Linked DNA regions of Methylocaldum szegediense. The protein of the gene in region 1 binds, or shares a complex with, the protein of each later gene. Links are inferred from orthologs where the notes say so. Each region holds a gene or a part of one and is shown on either strand. Other genes may lie near its edges.

The links. The genes of interacting proteins can lie anywhere in the genome.
Region 2: the proteins of secA (region 1) and secY are in contact, whole or in part, in a crystal structure (PDB 3DIN), measured with the Thermotoga maritima proteins. The link is inferred for Methylocaldum szegediense from one-to-one orthologs. Residues at the interface, in WP_004082002.1 of Thermotoga maritima: Glu261, Ala262, Arg263, Lys300, Ala301, Arg302, Thr303, Ile304, Ile305, Leu323, Tyr324, Asp325, Pro326, Val329, Ser330, Tyr333, Ile336, Lys340, Phe345, Val349, Glu363, Phe364, Tyr374, Ser375, Gly376, Gly377, Glu393, Ile395, Thr482, Ser483; in WP_004081795.1 of Thermotoga maritima: Glu108, Gly109, Glu110, Glu111, Ala236, Glu237, Arg238, Arg239, Ile240, Thr241, Ile242, Gln243, Tyr244, Ala245, Arg246, Arg247, Val248, Thr249, Gly250, Arg251, Arg252, Val253, Tyr254, Gly256, Ala257, Ser258, Thr259, Tyr260, Leu261, Pro262.

What each region holds. Positions count from the first base shown.
Region 1 is NZ_OX458333.1:4,119,342-4,123,697, forward strand. What follows is about bases 565-3,843. They hold secA (preprotein translocase subunit SecA), read left to right. Parts: upstream 565-919; coding sequence 920-3,643; downstream 3,644-3,843. Other genes in these bases: QEN43_RS17890 (DciA family protein), read right to left, coding at 565-741; argJ (bifunctional glutamate N-acetyltransferase/amino-acid acetyltransferase ArgJ), read left to right, coding at 3,655-3,843. Also shown: more of QEN43_RS17890, read right to left, coding at 277-564; more of argJ, read left to right, coding at 3,844-4,356. UniProt on the Escherichia coli protein: Required for protein export, interacts with the SecYEG preprotein conducting channel.
Region 2 is NZ_OX458333.1:3,479,358-3,482,357, forward strand. It holds secY (preprotein translocase subunit SecY), read left to right. Parts: upstream 1-837; coding sequence 838-2,163; downstream 2,164-3,000. Other genes in the region: rpsE (30S ribosomal protein S5), read left to right, coding at 1-220; rpmD (50S ribosomal protein L30), read left to right, coding at 217-402; rplO (50S ribosomal protein L15), read left to right, coding at 403-837; rpmJ (50S ribosomal protein L36), read left to right, coding at 2,209-2,322; rpsM (30S ribosomal protein S13), read left to right, coding at 2,403-2,759. UniProt on the Escherichia coli protein: The central subunit of the protein translocation channel SecYEG. Consists of two halves formed by TMs 1-5 and 6-10.

The DNA of each region.
Region 1 (4,356 bases):
GGGCTCTATGATCAATCGAAACCGAATCCTAAACGGAACTGTGGCAGCGAGGCCGATGTCGAATTATCCGCCGCACCGCTCGTTTCCCGAGCAATCCTAATTCCCTGGGGCTGGGGAGCTTATCATCGGCGTGTTATTCGCCCTAAAACGGCATTTTGGTCAAAAATTTCTTCCTTGTTTCACGAGCGTAAGGTGAGCGCGCAGATTCGGCTTCTCCGGCATAGTTCGTTGACCGGGCGAGTCCGGGCCTGTCATGGCACCAGCCGCCGTTTTGGTTCAATCGATTTCTTGGGACGGCGAGTTCCTTAGCGTAAGCACCGTTTGGCTCAGCCGTAATAGCGCGTCCTTGAGTTCCCCAGACGGCGATGACAATGCGCAATCTTTCAAGAGTTTGGCCACGAATCCAGGCGACGAGACGCCGATAGGTTTGCGCCGCGGCTTTGTAGTGACGGGAAAAGTGTTACGGGTTACCAAGTCCTGAAACCGATGGCCGGTCGACTGTTGGACCGTGGATAAGAGGTGCGGTGCGTAGAATCGAATTTGTGCGGCCCAAGCCGGCGAGTCTACGTAGAGAATCAGCCGGTCCGGCTTTATGACGCAATCTATGCAATGGTCGGCGAGAAACTTCGGCAGTGCCTTTCTGGCTGCATCGAGTATCTGACGGTGCTTTTCGATCTGAGCGCGGATCAGTTGAAGCGCGGCCCCTTGGCAGAGCCCCGCAACGGGTTCGGGGCGGTGCATTTTAGACTTCAATCCGGTGACGGCCCGGTGGTTTGCCGAATCGAACCCACCTTTGCTGAGGGCTCTTTCCTTCGACTCCTGATAAAGCTCGATGAGACTCTGAACTCATTATAAATACTGTGGATTTGCGGTATCATCGTTTGATTGTTTATTCGTTTGGACTCGGAATTAAACCGCAATGCTTGGCAAGCTGGTAAAAAAAATCGTTGGCAGTCGCAACGAAAGAATCATCAATAGAAAACGCAAACTCGTCAAGAAGATCAATGCCCTGGAACCGCAGTTCCAGAGTCTGTCGGATGATGCGTTACGGCAAAAGACCCAAGAGTTCAGGCAACGTCTGAACGAAGGCGAAACGCTCGACGATTTGTTGCCAGAGGCTTTCGCCGCCGTCAGGGAGGCGTCTTCGCGCGTTTTAAATATGCGCCACTTCGATGTTCAGCTCATCGGCGGGATGGTTCTCCACGACGGCAAAATCGCGGAAATGAAGACCGGCGAAGGTAAGACGCTGGTCGCCACCTTGGCGGCGTACCTGAATGCACTGCCCGGTAGAGGCGTGCATGTCGTGACCGTCAACGACTATCTAGCGCGCCGCGACGCCGAGTGGATGGGAAAGATCTACAATTTTCTCGGACTATCTGTGGGTGTCATCATAAGCGGCCTTAGCGCGGAGGAGCGTCGTGCATCCTACGCGGCCGACATCACCTATGGCACCAACAACGAGTTCGGTTTTGATTACCTCCGGGACAATATGGCGTTTTCCCGGGATCAAAGGGTACAGCGAGATAGGTATTTCGCGATCGTCGACGAAGTTGACTCCATTTTGATCGACGAGGCACGGACGCCCCTGATTATTTCAGGACCGACCGAGGACCGTAGCGACCTGTACCACAAGATCAACGCGCTCATACCTCACCTTAAGCGCCAGGAAAAGGAAGGCGCCCACGGCGATTACACCGTCGACGAAAAATCCCGGCAGGTTTATCTCACTGAAGAGGGCCACGAGCGCATCGAGAAGTTGCTGGTTCAGCAAGGGCTGATCAATGCGGATGAAAGTCTGTACGACGCGGTTAATATCCGGCTCATGCATTACATCAACGCGAGTCTGAGGGCGCATGCGCTGTTCCAGCGGGACGTCGACTATATCGTTCGGGACAATCAGGTCATCATCGTAGATGAGTTTACCGGTCGCGCGATGCCGGGACGTCGGTGGTCCGAAGGTCTGCATCAGGCCGTTGAGGCGAAGGAGAACGTGCCGGTCCAAAACGAAAATCAGACGCTGGCTTCCATCACGTTTCAGAATTATTTCCGGCTTTACGACAAACTGGCAGGCATGACCGGTACGGCCGACACCGAGGCGGCCGAATTTCATCAAATCTACGGCCTGGAAGTCGTCGTCATCCCAACCAACCGTCCCATGATTCGGCAAGATCTCGGCGATCTGGTTTATCTGACCGTTCGAGAGAAATACAACGCCATCATCGAGGATATCCGCGGGTGTGTGAAACGCGGCCAACCGGTACTGGTGGGAACCACATCCATCGAAAACTCGGAGTTTCTCTCGGGGCTGCTGCGTAAAGAGGGTATTCCACATCAGGTACTGAACGCTAAACATCACGAGAAGGAGGCCCACATCATCGCGCAGGCCGGCAAGCCCGGTGCGGTGACTATTGCGACTAATATGGCTGGGCGCGGTACCGATATCGTTCTCGGAGGCAGCCTGGAAGAGGATTTGGCGTCAGTCGATCCCAACGATCAGGCAACTGTGGCCCGCTTGAAAGAAGAGTGGAAAGCCCGTCATGCCCAGGTCGTAGAAGCCGGGGGGTTGCATGTCATCGGGTCGGAGAGACACGAATCGCGGCGTATCGACAATCAGTTGAGGGGAAGGTCCGGACGGCAGGGTGACCCCGGTTCGTCACGATTCTATTTGTCCCTGGAAGATCCTTTGATGCGCATTTTTGCTTCCGACCGGGTGGCGGTTCTGATGCAGAAGCTGGGTATGAAGGAAGGTGAGGCGATCGAGCACCCGTGGGTGACACGGGCTATCGAGAGCGCGCAACGTAAGGTGGAGGCGCGCAACTTCGACATTCGCAAGCAGTTGCTGGAGTATGACAACGTCGCCAACGATCAGCGCAAGGTGGTGTACCACATGCGTGACGAACTGATGGAGGCTGACGATATTTCCGAGGCGATTACCAACATGCGCCGCGATGTCCTTGGCCAGATATTCACCCAGTTCATTCCGCCGCATACCTTGGAAGAGCAGTGGGACGTCAAAGGACTGGAGGAAACACTGTTGCGGGAATTCGGGGCGAAGTTGCCTGTGCAGCAATGGTTGGATGAGGATTCGCGCCTGGACGAGAACCGTTTGCTAGCGAAAATCATCGACCAGATGGAAACGATTTACCGGGAAAAAAGTGCCGCGATCGGCGAACCGGTCATGCGCCATTTCGAGAAAACGGTCATGCTGCAAGTTCTCGATAACGCCTGGAAAGAGCATCTGGCAGCCATGGACCACTTGCGCCAAGGCATTCATCTGCGAGGTTACGCACAGAAGGATCCGAAACAGGAGTACAAACGCGAGGCGTTCGAGATGTTCACCTCGATGCTGGATGGCATCAAACACGAGGTGATCGGTATTGTGTCTAAAGTCCAGGTGCACAGCGAGGAGGAAGTGGTCGTTATGGAGGAGCAGCGCCGTGCCGTACCGCAAGAAATGCATTTCGAACACGCCGAGGCGCACGCGCTGACTGCTGAACCCGAAGAAGCGGAAATCGTGGAAAAGCCGGTCAAACCCCGGCCCGCACAGCCTTATATCCGGGATGTTGCAAAAGTCGGGCGCAACGAACCTTGTCCTTGCGGTTCCGGGAAGAAATTCAAGCATTGTCACGGCAAACTGGATTGAAATAGCGGCGCATGAGCGTAGCAAGCGAAGAATTGAATGTGCGGAAAGTAAAGGGGGTTCGGCTTGGCTCGGCGTGCGCTGGTATCAAGCGGAATGATCGCGACGATCTCGTGGTGATCGAAGCGGCCGAGGGGTCTATTTGTGCTGCGGTTTTTACCCAAAATGCCTTTTGCGCCGCTCCTGTCATCGTGGCAAGGGAACACCTCGGCCACCACCCGCGCTGGCTTTTGGTGAATTCCGGCAATGCCAATGCCGGCACCGGCCAACGGGGACTGGACGATGCTCGCCGCACCTGCCGGGCATTGGCGCGTTTGACCGGCAGTCCTGCCGAGCGAGTGCTCCCTTTTTCGACGGGCGTTATCGGCGAGTATCTTCCTGTAGAAAAGATCGAATCGGCTTTACCCGAAGCCTTAAGCGCCTTGGACGAAATGGGGTGGGCTCGGGCTGCGCGCGCGATTATGACAACCGACACTCGACCGAAAGGCGTGAGCCGTACCTTCGATTTGTCGGGTGTGCCCGTGACCGTCACCGGTATTGCCAAAGGCGCCGGTATGATTCATCCCAATATGGCCACCATGTTGGCTTTCATCGCTACCGATGCGAACGTCGAGCAGGCAAGCTTACAAGCTTGTTTGAGCGAGGCCGTGGACAGCTCTTTCAATCTGATCACAGTGGATGGCGACACCTCGACCAACGACGCCTGCGTGTTATTG
Region 2 (3,000 bases), 640 kb from region 1 along the record:
ACCGGCATCTCAAGGTACAGGCATCATCGCAGGCGGGGCGATGCGTGCTGTATTCGAAGTGGCGGGTGTGCACAATGTCCTAGCCAAATGTATCGGCACGAACAACCCGATCAACGTCGTTCGTGCAACCATCAAGGGCCTGTCGGAGATCAAAGACCCGCGATATATTGCGGCAAAGCGCGGGAAATTGACGGAAAGTCGATCGGGGAAAAGTAAATGAGTGAAAAACAGCTCAAAGTTACGCAAATAAGGAGTGCGATCGGGCGGCTGAAGTCCCATAAAGCGTGTCTTCGTGGCCTCGGTATTAGACGGATGCACAAGCCCGTTTATGTCCAGGCAACAGCGGCGAACTATGGAATGATCAACAAGGTTGCTTATTTGCTCGAGGTCGAGGAAATTTAGATGTTTCTCAATTCGATTAAGCCATCCGAAGGCAGCAGAAAAAAGAAAACCCGAGTTGGTCGCGGAATCGGATCTACGCTTGGTAAGACCTGCGGCAAGGGGCATAAAGGCCAAAAGGCACGTGCTGGTGGTTTTCATAAAGTGGGGTTCGAGGGCGGGCAGATGCCGCTTCAGCGCAGACTCCCCAAGATTGGTTTCAAGTCGCGATCGAAAACGTTCTCCGCGGAGGTGCGGTTGAGCGAACTGAATAAGCTTGCCGGCTCGAGGATCGATATCCACGCACTAAAGCTTGCAAATCTGATCCCGGCGCGCGCGCGTTCAGTCAAGGTTATCGACTCTGGCCAATTAAACGCGGCTGTCACTCTCGTCGGCATAAAAGCGACCAAGGGTGCACGCGCGAAAATCGAAGCCGCGGGCGGATCAATTGAGGTATAAGTGAGTACGGCGAATTCTATTTTTACTGACCGATTCGGGAGGCTAACAGAGCTTCGTCAACGGTTGCTGTTCGTCATCGGTGCTCTGGTTGTTTATAGAATCGGGGCACATATCCCGATTCCAGGGGTAGATCCGAAGGCGTTGGCTGCAATGTTCGCGCAGCAGGGCGGATCTATCCTCGATATGGTGAATATGTTTTCGGGGGGCGCACTGAAGCGCCTCAGCATATTTGCGCTCGGTATCATGCCGTATATCTCGGCGTCGATTATCATGCAGCTGATGGCGGGCGTCATTCCAAAGTTGGAGCAAATAAAGAAGGAAGGCGAATCCGGAAGGCGAAAAATCAATCAGTACACCCGGTATGGCACCGTATTTCTTGCGACCTTTCAAGCCATCGGTGTTGGCCTTGCGCTGCAGAATCAATCGGCGTCAGGTGTTCCTGTGGTGATCAGCCCCGGATTCCATTTCATTTTTATAACCGCAGTGTCCCTGGTCTGTGGGACTATATTTTTGATGTGGCTAGGGGAGCAGGTAACCGAGCGGGGAATCGGAAACGGTATTTCCATCATAATCTTTGCCGGTATCGTCGCTGGATTGCCATCGGCTGTCGGGGGCACGCTTGAACTGGCTCGGACCGGGGAGTTGAGTATGATCAGCATACTCGCTCTGTTCGGAATCGCGCTCGGAGTGACCGCGCTCGTTGTTTTCGTGGAGCGTGGACAACGGCGAATCACTATTAATTACGCGAAACGACAAGAAGGGCGGCGGATGTACGCGGCCCATAAGAGCTTTTTGCCGCTGAAATTGAATATGTCGGGCGTAATTCCTCCGATCTTTGCGTCGAGTATAATCCTGTTCCCCGCGACACTCGCCGGCTGGTTCGGTAATAGCAAGAGCCTCGCTTGGCTGCAGGATATCGCGACCACATTATCGCCCGGTCAGCCGCTGTATGTCATTTGTTACGCGGCAGCGATCGTATTTTTCTGCTTTTTTTACGCCGCTTTGGTCTTCAATTCCAACGAAACGGCGGAAAATCTTAAGAAATCAGGTGCTTTCATACCCGGTGTGAGGCCCGGTCAACAGACGGCGGCATATATCGACGCTGTGATGACCCGTTTAACACTGGCAGGGGCGATTTATATAACGGCAGTATGCTTATTGCCCGAATTTCTCATCCTCTATTGGAATGTGCCATTTTATTTCGGCGGAACGTCTCTGCTTATCATTGTGGTTGTTGTAATGGATTTTATGTCGCAAATTCAAACCTATATTATCTCGCATCAGTATGAAGGGTTGCTGAAGAAATCGAATATCAAGCTCAGTTAGTCTGGTGCTAGTGTTAAGCGGTCAATCTATATCAGGGGAATTTCAATGAAGGTTCGTGCCTCGGTTAAGAAAATTTGCCGAAACTGTAAGGTTCTGAAGAGGAAAGGGGTTGTTCGCATTATATGTAAGGACGCGCGTCACAAGCAGCGTCAAGGCTAGGTTTAAGATGGCCTATTTTTACGTCAGATGATATGATGCGAGATTCAGCCCGATTCCAAGATGAAGTGGAGGCAGGATAAATGGCACGAATTGCGGGAGTAAATATTCCCGATCATAAGCACCTGGTCATTTCGCTTACAGCGATTTACGGAATTGGTCGATCCAGGGCGGCTTTAATTTGTCAAAATGCCGGAGTGAATCCGGCAGCTAAAGTCAGAGAATTGGCTGACAGCGATATTGAGCGTATCCGCGAGGAAGTTGCGAAGTTCGTGGTAGAAGGAGATCTGCGGCGCGAGACGGCAATGAATATTAAGCGGTTAATGGATCTGGGGTGCTATCGTGGTTTACGGCACCGACGCGGTTTGCCGGTCAGGGGGCAGCGAACGCGGACAAACGCGCGAACCCGAAAGGGTCCGCGTCGACCGATTCGCAAGTGATCGCTAAAAAGTTCGAGGTAAGACATCACTATGGCTTCATCTAGTCGTCCGGCAAAACGGATTAAAAGAGATATTTCCGACGGGGTTGTTCATATCAGCGCGTCTTTCAATAACACGATAATTACCGTTACGGATCGTAAAGGTAACGCGCTCGCGTGGGCTACCGCGGGAGCCTCCGGATTCCGAGGGTCTCGAAAAAGTACGCCTTTCGCGGCTCAGGTTGCTGCGGAAAAGGTCGGGA